2 linked regions of the Kribbella sp. NBC_01245 genome follow. The protein of the gene in region 2 interacts with the protein of the main gene of each other region in a pairwise test. Links are inferred from orthologs where the notes say so. Each region holds a gene or a part of one and is shown on either strand. Other genes may lie near its edges.

What was found. Proteins that work in one complex are often made in the same cells at the same time.
Region 1: the proteins of panC (region 2) and OG394_RS05505 interact in binary tests that used the Escherichia coli proteins (3 or more experiments, as listed by UniProt). The link is inferred for Kribbella sp. NBC_01245 from one-to-one orthologs.

What each region holds. Positions count from the first base shown.
Region 1 is NZ_CP108487.1:1,290,297-1,297,405, forward strand. Bases 1,862-4,778 are described here. They hold OG394_RS05505 (NUDIX hydrolase), read right to left. Parts: upstream 3,612-4,778; coding sequence 3,111-3,611; downstream 1,862-3,110. Other genes in these bases: OG394_RS05495 (RNA polymerase sigma factor), read right to left, coding at 1,862-2,302; OG394_RS05500 (phosphotransferase), read right to left, coding at 2,340-3,107; dop (depupylase/deamidase Dop), read left to right, coding at 3,685-4,778. In the rest of the region: arc (proteasome ATPase), read left to right, coding at 1-397; OG394_RS05480 (hypothetical protein), read left to right, coding at 543-878; OG394_RS05485 (hypothetical protein), read right to left, coding at 883-1,686; OG394_RS05490 (RNA polymerase sigma factor), read right to left, coding at 1,686-1,829; more of OG394_RS05495, read right to left, coding at 1,811-1,861; more of dop, read left to right, coding at 4,779-5,205; OG394_RS05515 (ubiquitin-like protein Pup), read left to right, coding at 5,260-5,469; prcB (proteasome subunit beta), read left to right, coding at 5,478-6,317; prcA (proteasome subunit alpha), read left to right, coding at 6,356-7,109.
Region 2 is NZ_CP108487.1:6,676,586-6,683,726, forward strand. What follows is about bases 1,560-4,508. They hold panC (pantoate--beta-alanine ligase), read left to right. Parts: upstream 1,560-2,594; coding sequence 2,595-3,422; downstream 3,423-4,508. Other genes in these bases: OG394_RS30480 (AAA family ATPase), read left to right, coding at 1,560-1,679; OG394_RS30495 (L-aspartate oxidase), read left to right, coding at 3,544-4,508. Also shown: more of OG394_RS30480, read left to right, coding at 1-1,559; more of OG394_RS30495, read left to right, coding at 4,509-5,220; nadC (carboxylating nicotinate-nucleotide diphosphorylase), read left to right, coding at 5,213-6,061; OG394_RS30505 (type III pantothenate kinase), read left to right, coding at 6,064-6,828. UniProt on the Escherichia coli protein: Catalyzes the condensation of pantoate with beta-alanine in an ATP-dependent reaction via a pantoyl-adenylate intermediate.

The sequences.
Region 1 (7,109 bases), 5.4 Mb from region 2 along the record:
CCAGCGCACGGTCGAGCGGATGTACACCGAGACCGACGAGAACCGCTTCCTGGAGGTCACCTACGCCAACGGTGACAAGGAAGTCCTGTACTTCAAGGACTTCAACTCCGGCGCGATGATCCAGAACATCGTCGACCGGGCGAAGAAGATGGCGATCAAGGCCTTCCTCGACGACAAGCAGAAGGGTCTGCGGGTGCAGCACCTGCTGCAGGCGTGTGTCGACGAGTTCAAGGAGAACGAGGACCTGCCGAACACGACCAACCCGGACGACTGGGCCCGCATCTCCGGCAAGAAGGGCGAGCGGATCGTCTTCATCCGTACGCTCATCTCCGGCAAGCAGGGCACCGAGCCCGGCCGGTCGATCGACACCGCGACCAACACCGGTCAATACCTGTAGCACCCGGCGATCGCCGGACAGTACGCCGTGCAGGGGCGTACTGTCCGGCGATCCGCTTTCCGGGCCTGTTTGGCGACGGTAAGCGCGGGGTTGGTCGGGGTCATCCCTGATGCCCGGTGCACCGTTGACGGCGTACCTTCCTCGCATGGCGACAGATGAGGCTCAGAAGGACCTGCGAGCCGCGATGGCAGCCCGGCAGGAGCTCGGTGCGGACTACGAGCCCGAGATCATCGACGCCTTCCTGGAGAAGGTCGACGCCCGGATCGCCGAGCGCGTCGCCGCCGTACCGGTCCCACAGCCGCAGTTGCCGCCCAAGGACGACCCGGGCGGCCTCGCCCTGGCCATCGTCTCGGTGGTAGCGGGTATCCCGATCACCGCGATCGCCGCCAACCAGGAGGGCACGATCGCCATCATCATCTGCTGGGGCGGCATCGTCGGCGTCAACCTCGCCCGCTCCATCAGCCGCTTCATGGGCCGCTGAGGCCCTAGCCGAGCTTGACCTCTAGACCGTTCGCGTCGTACGCGCGGAATTCGTCGTGGGCGTGCATGCGGTTCCGGTTGGCCGGCGTGCCCCAGACCGTGTAGGTGACCAGCGCGTAGCCGTTGGCGACGATCGGCGACTCGTACCAGTCCGAGGCGCCGTTGTCCCACGCACGCCGGGCCTGGAGCCGGGCGACCTTCGGCGGCACCCGGACGAAGCTGTCCGACCGCATCGTGGCGTATTCGGGGCGCTCCTTGTCCCACGCCTCCGCCAGCTTGTTCTTGCCGGCGCTCGCCTCCACCTTCTTCTTGGCGCCCACCATCAGCACCTCGCTCTCCTTGCGGCAGGAGGAGTCGGTCACGTAGTAGTACGCGTTGCCGACCGTGAAAAGCATGCCGACGGCCGGCTTGTTGAACCCGGCCATCGACGTGTACGAGTACATCCGGGCGTAGAGCACCTCGGCCTGCGCCCGCTTCTTGGTCGAGCCGTGCCAGTAGAGCAGGCACTTGTCCATGGCATTCGCGATGGCGGCCGCGTTGGCACGCCCCTTGTCGGTCGTGACCACGCGGCCGGCCTGCGCCTGTCCCGTCGTACTCGCCGGTGCGGGCTCGCCGTGCGTCCGCGCGCCGTGGACGGCCACGCCCACGCTCACGCCTGCGACCGCGGTGGCGGCCACCAGCGCGGGGGCCCAGCGTCGTGCGGCGGTCGGCTGGTGGACCGGCCGGGTCTGGTCGAGGATTCGGCGGCGCAGCCGGGCACGCGTGCCCGGCGGCAGCGGCGGAACGGGTGGCGGTTCGAGCTTGGTCATCAGGAGTTCTCCTCGAGCAGGGCGGCCTCCGAAACCAGCCCAGGCAGGCGGCGGCGGGCACGATGGATACGGGCTTTGACGGTTCCGTCCGGAACGCCGAGGGCGGCGGCCGTCTCGGCGATCGTCAGGCCGGCCCAGACCACCAGCTCGAGCGTGTGTCGCGCTCGTGGGCGGGCAGTTTGGCGAGGGCGCGCCGGACCTCGGACATCCGGCGCTCGTCGTCGAGCCGGCGAGCCACGTCGGCCGCTGGGTCAGGGGCGTCGGCGGGTGCCGATACGCGCTGGACCAGCGCTTTGAGGCGTTGCACGGCCCGGAAGTGGTTGCGGCATTCGTTCCCGGCGACGACGAGCAGCCAGCCGCGGGCCGACTCGCCGCGCAACGGGCCCGGATCGCGGCGCATCAGCCGCTGCCAGGTGCTGACGAAGGTGGTCTGCACGACGTCTTCGGCGATCGCCCACGACGCCGTACGCCGGAACGCGAAGGCGTGCACGTCGTCGGCGTACCGGTCGAAGAGTTCGCCGAGCGCCTGCTCGTCACCGGCGCGGATCCGGTTCCACAGCACGTCGTCGGGCGTTGGCGGATCGGTCGAGGTGCCGGGCTGGCTGGTGTCGGTCATCGAGGTCCTCACACAGGGGAGTGTCCGGACCCCCAGGTCAAGGTTGCACGAGCCGCGAGGTCACTCCGGCAAGACCGCTTTGGACCAGCTCTGGCCGCTCGGTGTCGAGCCCGAACAGGACCTCGTACCAAGGCCCGAGTCGGTGCCACGCGAGCGCCCGTCGCTTGACGTCTTGGTCCGGCTCGTACGACGCCGCGACCGCCTCGGCCACGATGGGTTCAGCGCCGTACAGGAGCCACGACAGGTCGAGCGCGGGATCCCCGATATGCGCGTCGGTCCAATCGATCACGCCGGTCACCGCGTCACCCGTGACGAGGATGTGGTCCGGCCCAAGGTCTCCGTGCACCAACTGCGCGTACGTCGCCTGAGCGATCTCCGCGAGTAGGTCCTCGCCACGCCGCCTGACGTCCTCCGGGAGCCTCGGGAGGACCTCTGCCGCCATACGAGCCTGTACGGCGCTCCGCTCGGCGTGAGCGGCCTCTGCGTCCTGTGCGCTGTGTTGGACGGCCTCGGCCGGGTCTACCGCGTGCAGGGCCCTGAGGAAGCTCCCGAGCGCCTTGCCGACAGGAGCGTCTTCGAGCGGCACACCCGGCAGCAGGCGGTGCCGGACACCAGTGGCCGTCAGCTCGGGCACAGGGACTGTTAGCGGGAGCTGCGGCGCAAGCCAGGGGAGTAGGGCCGCCTCAGCGAGTAGGCGCGGCACGACCTCGGGACGGCGTGGGTCGCGGTAGAGCCAGACGCCGTCGGTCCAGGCTTTGCTGTCCCAGCCGTTGTCCTGGATCGTCGCAAGTCCGTCGTCGGTCACCCGTCAGAGCATGGACCGGACGTAGTCGCCAAGCAACGCATTTGTGTCAGGCATGACCGGCCAGTCAGGGTCGTCCAGACGGGCTACGAGCTCCTTCGGGGACATCCAGGCGCCCCACTCGACTTCTTCCGGCTGGTGCCGTACAGGGCCATCCCAGACGCACTCGTAGAGGTACGCGTGGTACGCCGTGTTCTCGTCGGCGTAGTCGCCTTCCGGGAGCTTCACCAGGTCTACGCCGGTAATACCCAGCTCCTCGTCCAGCTCGCGCACCACCGCGTCGTACGGCTCCTCGCCGGCCGCGACGACACCTCCCGCGGCGAAGTCGTAGTGGTGCGGATAGACGTCCTTGGTCGGCGTACGACGGTGGACGTAGATCTGGCCATCGCTGTTACGAACGAGCACGCCGGTCGCGCAATGGCGAAGGTTTTCCCGCCGCATCACCGAGCGTGGTGCCGAACCCGTGACCACGCCGTTCTCGTCCACCAGAGCTACCAATTCGTCCATCTGGTCAGTGTTTCATCCACAGGCTGGGCGGAATCGCCAGCACGTGGGGGTCCTACCGCGTAGGCTCATTCGTATGAGTGTTCGGCGGATCATGGGGACCGAGACCGAGTTCGGCATCTCGGTGCCGGGGCAGCCCGGGGCCAACCCGATGCTGACCTCGAGCCAGGTGGTGAACGGCTATGCGCAGACGCAGCCGCTGGCCCGGAAGACGAGGTGGGACTTCGACGAGGAGCACCCGCTCCGGGACGCGCGCGGCTTCGACCTCAGCCGGGAGGTGGCCGACTCCAGCCAGCTCACCGATGAGGAGACGGGGCTGGCCAACGTCATCCTGACCAACGGCGCGCGGTTGTACGTCGACCACGCCCACCCGGAGTACTCGTCACCCGAGTGCACCAACCCGCGCGACGTGGTGGTGTGGGACAAGGCCGGCGAGCTCGTGATCATGGAGGGCGCTCGCCAGGCGCACCAACTGCCCGGGTCTCCGCGGATCAACCTGTACAAGAACAACACCGACAACAAGGGCGCGTCGTATGGCGCTCATGAGAACTACCTGATGCGCCGGTCGACGCCGTTCGCCTCGATCGTGCGGCACCTGACGCCGTTCTTCGTCAGCCGCCAGGTGGTCACCGGCGCCGGCCGCGTCGGCATCGGTCAGGACGGCAACAACCACGGTTTCCAGATCAGCCAGCGGGCCGACTACTTCGAGGTCGAGGTCGGGCTCGAGACCACGCTGAAGCGGCCGATCATCAACACCCGCGACGAGCCGCACGCGAATCCGGACCGGTATCGCCGCCTGCACGTCATCATCGGCGACGCGAACCTGTCCGAGATCTCGACCTACCTGAAGGTCGGCACCACCGCGCTGGTCCTCTCGATGATCGAGGAGGGCTGGCTGACCGCCGACCTCTCCGTCGACCGTCCGGTCACGGCGCTGCACGAGGTGAGCCACGACCCGAGCTGTACGCATCTGCTCACGCTCAAGGACGGCCGCAAACTGACTGCTGTCCAGCTCCAAATGGAGTATCTGGAGCAGGCCCGCAAGTACGTCGAGGACAGGTACGGCGACGACGCCGATCGTCAGACCCGCGACGTGCTGCAGCGCTGGGAGCGCGTGCTGGACCAGCTGTCGCTCGACCCGATGACGCTGTCCGACCAGCTCGACTGGGTCGCCAAGCTCAAGCTGCTCCAGTCGTACCGTGATCGCGACAACCTCGGCTGGGACGACTCCAAGCTGCACCTGGTCGACCTGCAGTATGCGGATCTCCGCCCGGACAAGGGCCTGTACTACCGCCTGGTCAAGAACGGGCGGATGCAGCGGCTGGTCTCCGACGAGGAGATCCGGATGGCCGTCACGCACCCGCCGACGGACACCAGGGCGTACTTCCGCGGTCGCTGCATGCAGAAGTACGCCGGCCAGGTGGCGGCCGCCTCGTGGGACTCCGTCATCTTCGATCTGCCCGGCCGGGAGTCGCTGCAACGCATCCCGACCCTCGACCCCCTGCGGGGTACGAAGGCGCATGTCGGGACCTTGCTGGACCAGTGCGACACCGCGAGTGACCTGGTTCGCACCATTACTGGGGGTGCCGCCGGGTAGGGTCGCTGTAGGAGGCCATTAGGAAGGCTTCCAGGTGTGGCCTAGGAGGTTGGCATGGCTAAGGACGGCGGGCAGCAACACAAGCAGACGAAGCGATCCGGCACGGAGGAAGAGGTCGCCGAGGTCACCGCGTCGGAGGAGGTCGCCGAGCGTAAAGAGCGGCTCGACGACGACGTGGATTCGATCCTCGACGAGATCGACGAGGTGCTGGAGGAGAACGCGGAGGAGTTCGTTCGCGGATTCGTCCAAAAGGGCGGGGAGTGAAGCACTAGATGACAACCGATGCCTTCGGCCGACTGCCGGAAGCCTTTCTGACCCCGGGCAACTCGTCGTTCGCGGACTTCCTGGCGGGGCATGCCCCCGACCTGTTGCCCGGGCGACGAGGCGTGCCCGCGGGTGATCTGTCCCAGCAGGTGCCGCACGGCACCACGATCGTCGCCGCCACCTTCGAGGGCGGCGTGGTGATGGCGGGCGACCGCCGCGCCACCATGGGCAACATCATCGCCCAGCGCGATATCGAGAAGGTGTTCCCCGCCGATGAGTACTCGGCCGTCGGCATCGCCGGTTCGGCCGGTCTCGCGGTGGAGATGGTGCGCCTGTTTCAGGTCGAGCTGGAGCACTACGAGAAGCTCGAGGGTGCCACCCTCAGCCTCGACGGCAAGGCGAACCGGCTCAGCGCGCTGATCCGGGGCAACCTGCCGATGGCGATGCAGGGCCTGACCGTCGTGCCACTGTTCGCCGGCTACGACCAGGACCTGAAGGGCGGCCGGATCTTCTCGTATGACCCGACCGGCGGTCGGTATGAGGAGCAGTCGTTCTACAGCGTCGGCTCGGGCTCGCTGTTCGCCCGCGGCTCGCTGAAGAAGCTGTACAAGGAGGGCCTGTCGGCCACCGACTGCGTGACGGCGACCATCCAGGCGCTGTACGACGCGGCGGACGACGACTCCGCGACCGGCGGCCCGGACCTGGCCCGGCGGATCTTCCCGGTGGTCGCCGTGGTCACCGGGGACGGTTACCGCCGGATGCCCGACGACGAGGTCGGTGGTCTCGTCGACACCATCGTCGGCGCGCGCCTGCAACGACCCGACGGCCCGGCCGCCTCCCTGACCTGATCCGGCCCTCGCGCCGCTTTGATTGATAGAGGACCTGAATGAGCGTTCCGTTCTACGTCTCACCCGAACAGCTGATGCGGGACCGGGCCGACTTCGCCCGCAAGGGCATCGCCAAGGGTCGCAGCGCGATCGCCCTGCAATATGCCGACGGCATCTTGTTCGTCGCGGAGAACCGTTCTCCCGCGCTGCACAAGGTGGCCGAGATCTACGACCGGATGGCCTTCGCGGCCGTCGGGCGCTACAACGAGTTCGAGAACCTGCGCATCGCCGGCGTGCGACTCGCCGACATGCGGGGCTACTCGTACGACCGGCGCGACGTCACCGGCCGTGCGTTGGCGAACGCGTATGCCCAGACCCTCGGCGCGATCTTCTCCTCGGGTGGGGAGAAGCCGCTGGAGGTCGAGATCCTGGTGGCCGAGGTCGGCGATACGGCCGCGGATGACCAGATCTACCGGCTGACCTACGACGGCTCGATCGCGGATGTGCGCGGTTATGCCGTCATGGGCGGTCCAGCCGAGCAGGTCGCGGACTACATCGGCGAGCACTACGCCGAGGGCATCTCCCTGGCCGGGGCGCTCCGGCTGGCGGTCGACGCCCTCGGTCACGACGGTACGGAGACCCGTCAGCTCACGCCGGACCAGATCGAGGTCGCCGTACTGGACCGGACCAGGAGCCAGGTGCGCAAGTTCAAGCGCATCTCGGACGAGACGCTGGCCCGGATCCTGGCCGAGTCCAAGCCCGACACGAGTTCGGCCGCCGAGACCTCCGACCACCACAAGCCGGAGGGCTACG
Region 2 (7,141 bases):
AGCCGACCGAGGGCAGCACGGCCGATCCGATGGCCGAGCTGGACACGATGATCGGGCTGACCCCGGTGAAGACCCGGGTGCGGGAGCTCGCCGCCCAGGTTAAGGTCGCCAAGCTCCGGCACGACGCGGGCATGGCGGTCGGCTCCCGGCCGGGCCACCTCGTCTTCACCGGGAATGCGGGCACCGGCAAGACCACCGTGGCCCGGCTACTGGCCGCGATCTACAAGGACCTCGGGTTGTTGTCATCGGGTCATCTCGTCGAGGTCAGCCGGGCCGACCTGATCGGCCGCTTCATCGGTGAGACCGCGCCCAAGGTCGAGCAGGCCGTCCAGCGCGCGCTCGGTGGCGTGCTGTTCATCGACGAGGCGTACGCGTTGTTCAGCGAGTCGGAGAAGGACTTCGGCCACGAGGCGATCGCCATCCTGATCAAGCTGATGGAGGATCATCGCGACGACCTGGTCGTCGTACTGGCCGGCTATCCGCGCGAGATGACTGCACTACTCGACGCCAACCCGGGGTTGCGGTCGCGCCTGCCGGTGACGCTGGCCTTCCCGGACTACTCCGATGACGAGTTGCACCGGATCTTCCTGCACCTGGTAAGCGAGGCCGGATTCACCTTGGCGGACGGGATTTCCGACCGCGTCGCGGCCACCCTGAGAAGGTTGCCCAGGGCCCCTGGTTTCGGAAACGCCCGCGCTGTTCGCTCACTGCTGGAGCAGATCGCCACCCGGCAGGCCGTTCGCGTCGCGGGTAGCGAGGCGCCGACACCGGCGGAGATCCGCCAGATCGTCGCGGCCGATCTCCCGACGGTCGAGTCGACGGCGCTCGCGACCGGTGGTGTCGTACCGCAGGTCGATCCGCTCACCGCCCTCGACGGCCTGATCGGTCTGACCGACGTGAAGGAGGTCGTACGGCGCTTGTCCGCCGAGGCCGAGGCGGAAGTGCTGCGGATCAAGGCCGGGCTGCGGCCGTCGACGCGATCGCGGCACATGGTCTTCCTCGGCAATCCCGGCACCGGCAAGACGACCGTGGCGCGGTTGATCGCGGGCATCTACCGGGATCTCGGCCTGCTCGGCACGGGCCAGCTCGTCGAGGTCAGCCGTGGCGACCTCATCGCGGAGTACCTCGGCCAGACCGCGCCAAGGGTGCGCAAGGTGGTCGAGAAGGCCCTCGGTGGGGTGCTGTTCATCGACGAGGCGTACGCGTTGTACGACTCCCACTCGTACGGCGCGGAGGCGATCGCGACGCTGCTCCAGTTGATGGAGGAGTACCGCGACGACCTCATCGTCGTACTCGCCGGCTACACCTTCGAGATGGAGGAGTTGCTCGACGCGAACAGTGGCTTGCGCTCGCGGGTGCCGACGCGGCTCGAGTTCCCGGATTACTCGGTCGAGGAGCTCGGGATGATCTTCACCAAGATCGCGACCGAGGCCGGGTACAGCCTGGAGCCCGGCATCAGCGAGCGGGTGGGGCAGTTGCTCGCGCCGTTGCGCCGGGAGCACGGGTTCGGCAACGGCCGCCAGGTCCGGAACGTGTTCGAGGACACGATCGCCCGCCAGGCCGTCCGCATCACCGCCCTGACCGGCCCGACCGTCGACCAGATCCGCGAACTCCTGATCGCCGACCTGCCGGGCAAGGTCACCGGTCCCCAGAGCAACGGCCCGGGCTTCAAGGTCTAAGGCGCCAAGTAAGGTAGGTCCAACCGCACGATCCGTCTGGTACCCGCCACGGGACTGGAACGTAAGGGCAGGTATGGAAAGCATCGGCATCATCGGTGCCGGCCGCGCAGGGACCGCCATCGGGCCGGCCCTGACCGCCGCCGGGTACCGCCTCACCGGCATCACCGCGCGCACCCCGGCCTCGGCCGAGCGCGCCGCCCGGCTCCTCCCGGGCATCCCCATCCGGCCTCTCGACGAGCTCGACGCCATCTCCGACGTGCTGATCCTGGCCGTCCCGGACGAGGCGATCGCGACGGTCGCGGCCCAGCTCGAACCAAGGCCCGAGCGGTACGTCGTACACCTGTCTGGCGCTTTTGGGACGGCCCCGTTGAAGGCGGCCGGGGGGATCCCGATCGCGCTGCATCCGCCGATGACCTTCACGGGTACGTCGGTGCCGGACCTTTCGGAGGTGACGTTCACCGCGACCGCGCCGGATGAGGCCCGGCCGTTCGTAGAGCGCCTGGTGAAGGACCTCGGTGCGGGCGTCCAGTGGGTCGCCGAGGACCAGCGTGCGACGTACCACGCGGGGGTCGTGCACGGCGCGAACCATCTGGTCACGCTGCTGGCCCAGTCGTTCGAGGTGCTCCGCGCGGCCGGCGTGACCGATCCGTCCGCAACAATGCGGCCACTGCTGCGGGCCACTCTCGACAATGCCCTGAGCTCCGGTCATGATGCGCTCACGGGGCCAGTCGCCCGGGGCGATGCCGGCACGGTCGAAGCGCACCTGACGGCACTACCTCCGGACACGGTTCCCGCGTACGTCGCGCTGGCCCGTGCGACCGTGGAGTTGGTCGCCGCGGACGGGCGGATCGACGCGAGCGCGGCGGAGCGGCTTCGCGCCGTACTGGTGGCAAACCTCGGACGGGAGGCGGCACTGTGAGGCTCACCCAGACGAAAGCCGAACTGAGGGCCGCCACGGCGGTCCGGCCCCGCGCGGTCGTGATGACGATGGGCGCGCTGCACGACGGGCACGCGGCGTTGCTGGCCGATGCGCGCGAGCGAGTCGGACCCGAGGGCAGCGTGGTGCTGACGATCTTCGTCAACCCGCTGCAGTTCGGGCCGTCCGAGGATTTCGAACGCTATCCGCGCACCCTCGCGAGTGACTTGGCCGTCGCCAAGAACGAGGGCGTCGACCTGGTCTTCAACCCGTCCCGCGAGGAGCTCTACCCGACTGAGCCGTCGATCACCGTGCATCCCGGGCCGTTGGCGGACGAGCTCGAGGGCACGTTCCGGCCCGGGCATTTCGGCGGCATGCTGACGGTGGTGTCGAAGCTGCTGCACCTGACCGCGCCGGATATCGCGCTGTTCGGGGAGAAGGACTACCAGCAGTTGACGCTGATCCGCGAGATGGTGGCCGACCTGGACTTCGGCGTCGACATCATCGGGGTGCCGACCGTGCGAGAGCCGGACGGACTCGCGTTGTCATCGCGGAACCGCTATCTCGACGAGGACGAACGGCGTGAGGCGCTGGTGCTGCATCGCGCCTTGAACGCGGGCGCCAAAGCCGGGGGATTTGGTCCGGAGGCGGTGCTCAAGGCCGCCCGGGACGAGCTGAACGCGGCCAAGGGCGTCGAGGTCGACTACTTCGCCCTCCGCGCGCCCGACCTCGGCCCGGTCGTCGGCCCCGGCGAAGCCCGCATGCTCGTAGCCGCCCGCGTCGGCGGCACCCGCCTAATCGACAACATGGCCGTAACCCTCCGCTGACCCCTGATCTCTTTGCGTTCATTCGCCGGAATCCGCCCTCTGGTGACCGCTTGCTCGCACAGGTAGGCATACAGGAGAGGGCGGATTCCGGCGAATGAACGCAAAGAGATACCGTCGCGGGATGATTGCTGCTGCCGTGCCTCAGAGGTTGGCTGCGCCGGCTCCGGGGTGGACCGATGCCGCCGACTTCGTTGTGATCGGGTCGGGGGTCGCCGGGTTGACGGCGGCGTTGCGGCTGCGGTCGATCGGCTCGGTGCTGGTGGTGACGAAGGACGTGATCGCGTCGGGTTCCACCCAGTGGGCGCAGGGCGGGATCGCGGCGGCGATGGGTCCGGGGGATACCCCAGAGGACCATCTCCAGGACACGCTCGTCGCCGGTGCGGGCCTGTGCGACGTGGAGGCTGTCCGCACGCTCGTGACCGAAGGCCCGGCCGCTGTGCAGGAGCTGATCGACCTGGGCGCGCGGTTCGACGAGTCGGCCGCGGGCGTGTTGTCGCTGACTCGCGAAGGCGGTCACCACCGCAACCGGATCGCGCACGCGGGTGGGGACGCGACCGGCGCCGAGATCGAGCGAGCCCTGGTCGCCGCTGTCACTCGCGCCGACGATATCCGCATCATCGAGCACGCCCTCGTTCTCGATCTGCTCAAGGCGGCGGACGGCGCCGTCGCCGGAGTCACTCTGCACGTGATGGGCGAGGGCCAGCTCGACGGCGTTGGCGCGATCCGCGCGCGGGCGGTCATTCTCGCGTCCGGTGGGATGGGCCAGATCTACGCGGCCACCACCAACCCGAGCGTTTCCACCGGTGACGGGATGGCCTTGGCTTTGAGGGCCGGCGCGAAGGTCCGCGATCTGGAGTTCGTGCAGTTCCACCCGACCGTGTTGTGGCTCGGCAAAAGCGCGAAAGGCCAGCAGCCGCTGGTTTCCGAGGCGGTTCGCGGTGAGGGCGCCGTACTCGTCGATCACGAGGGCAAGCGGTTCATGCAGGGTCAGCACGAGATGGCCGACCTGGCACCGCGGGACATCGTGGCGAAGGCGATCATGCGCCAGATGCTTGCCTCGGGCAAGGACCACATGTTGCTCGACGCCCGGCACTTCGGTGACGAGAAATGGCGTGTGCGCTTCCCGACCATCCTGGCGTCGTGCCGCTCGCACGGTATCGACCCGGTGCGCGAGCTGATCCCGGTCGCGCCCGCCTGCCATTACTCGTCGGGCGGCGTTTGGACCGACTTGCACGGTCGTACGTCGATCCCCGGGCTCTACGCCTGCGGAGAGGTCGCGTGTACGGGCGTGCACGGCGCCAACCGGCTCGCGTCGAACTCCCTGCTCGAGGGTCTCGTCTTCGCCCGGCGCATCGCCGTACTGCTCGAGCAGGAGCTGCCGGAATTCCGCGAGCCGATCGCGGACGACCGCGTGCCCGGTTTGACCGACGCGGACGTCGTACCGGAACTGCAGCGTGTGATGACGATGGGCGCGGGCGTGATCCGCAGCGCGCCCGGGCTGACCGAGGCCGCGGCCGCGTTGGCGAAGCTGATCGAGCAGACGCCGGGTGAGCCCGGTACGCCCGCCTGGGAGGCGACGAACCTGGTCACGGTCGGGTCGGCGCTGATCGCGGCGGCGTACGCGCGCGAGGAGAGCCGCGGCTCGCATTGGCGCGAAGACCACCCGGACCGGGATGATTCGGCCTGGCTCGGCGGTTTGGACATCACGCTGGCCGGTCAGAATGACGCAGCCCGCCCGGTGACGGCTTTCGCTCGCCGGGACTTCCCCTCAGATGCGGAGACACGAAACCATGGATGACGCGCTCGACAGGCAATGGGTCGAGGACCTCGTCCGGGCCACCCTGGAAGAAGACCTCGCCGGTGGCGTCGATGTGACCAGCACCGCCACCATCGACGCGGACCAGACCTCGACCGGCGATTTTGTTGCCCGTAGCAACGGAGTGGTGGCCGGTCTGCAGGTCGCGGCGTTGGTGCTGAAGCTGGTCAACCCCGATGTCGAGGTCGAGCAGAAGGTTGCCGACGGCACCCAGGTGTCGACCGGTGACGTGCTGATGACCGTGTCCGGCAAGACCCGCCAGCTGCTCACCGCCGAGCGGACCGCGCTGAACCTGCTCTGCCACCTCTCGGGTGTCGCCACCCAGACGGCGTTGTGGGTGCGAGAGCTCGAGGGCACCGGCGCGGCCGTTCGCGATACCCGGAAGACGATGCCGTTGATGCGCAGCCTGGAGAAGTACGCCGTGCGCTGCGGTGGCGGGTCGAACCACCGGATGTCGCTGTCCGACGCTGCCCTGATCAAGGACAACCACGTGATCGCGGCCGGCGGTGTCGCGGAGGCGTTCGCCCTGGTGCGCAAGGCCTTCCCGGACGTGCCGGTCGAGGTCGAGGTGGACACCGTCGAGGACGCGATCATCGCGGTCGAGGCCGGAGCCGACCTCATCCTGCTCGACAACATGGATGTGCCCGAGCTCCGGGCCGCCGTCGAGAAGGTGGCCGGCCGGGCCAAGCTGGAAGCCTCCGGTGGGCTCACGCTCGCGACCGCCCGGGCCGTCGCCGAGACCGGCGTGGACTACCTCGCGGTGGGCGCGCTGACCCATTCGGCGCCGGTGCTCGATATCGCGTTGGACCTGCGGGACGCCTGACGATGTTGCTCGCCGTCGCCGTTGAGAACACCCGCACCCTGGTCGGCGTACTCGACCAGGGTGAGGTCCGGCGGCACTGGTGGGTCGGCACGGACCCCCGTCGTACGGCGGACGAGTGGGCCGTCCTGCTCGGCGGGCTCCTCGGTGCGACGGTCATCGACGGGGTGGCCGTCTGTTCCGCCGTGCCGAGCGTGTTGCACGAGCTGCGCGAGGTCGTCGCGCGGTACTACCCGGACGTGCCCGGTCTGGTGGTCGAGCCGGGCGTCAAGACGGGCCTGCCGGTCCTGGTCGACAACCCGCGCGAGGTCGGTACGGACCGGATCGCGAACGCCCTCGCCGCGGTCAAGCTGTACGGCGGACCCTGCGTGGTGGTCGACTTCGGCACGGCCACGACGTTCGAGGTGGTGAACGAGTCCGGCGCCTACATCGGCGGCGCCATCGCTCCCGGGATCGAGACTTCCCTTGACGCCCTCGGCCGTACGGCGGCCCAGTTGCGCCGGGTCGAGCTGATCCGGCCCCGCGCGGTGATCGCCAAGAACACGGTCGAGGCGTTGCAGTCCGGCGCCGTCTTCGGTTTCGCCGGCCAGGTCGACGGCATCGTCACCCGCATCGTCGCCGAGCTCGGTATCGACCGCTCGGCCGTCACCGTCGTCGCCACCGGCGCCCTCGCCCCCGCCGTACTCGCCGAATGCCGCGAAGTCGACCACCACGAGCCCTTCCTCACCCTCCTCGGCCTCTCCCACGCCTTCACCCGCAACCACCCCTAACAGAGCGCGGGCCTGCGGCAGCGAGTAGGCAGGTAATCCGGGTACCGCGTAGCGGTGTTGAGGTGTTCGATCGTGCCGTGGCCCGTCCGACGCAGCGATTGATCCTCCGGATCAGCGAAGAATTCGCACTGGAAGATGCTGCCGCCGACAGGGCTGAGCCGTCGGGGCCAGGTGCGATCAGCCGACCTGCTTCTGCGCCTTCAGATGCTGCGGCTGACCGGGTGTCGGTGGCGGGAGGAGGGCGGATTCCGACGAATGAACGCAAAGAGGTGCCCGCGCCACCCTTAATTTCGATACGGGGCGGCTCGTTTAT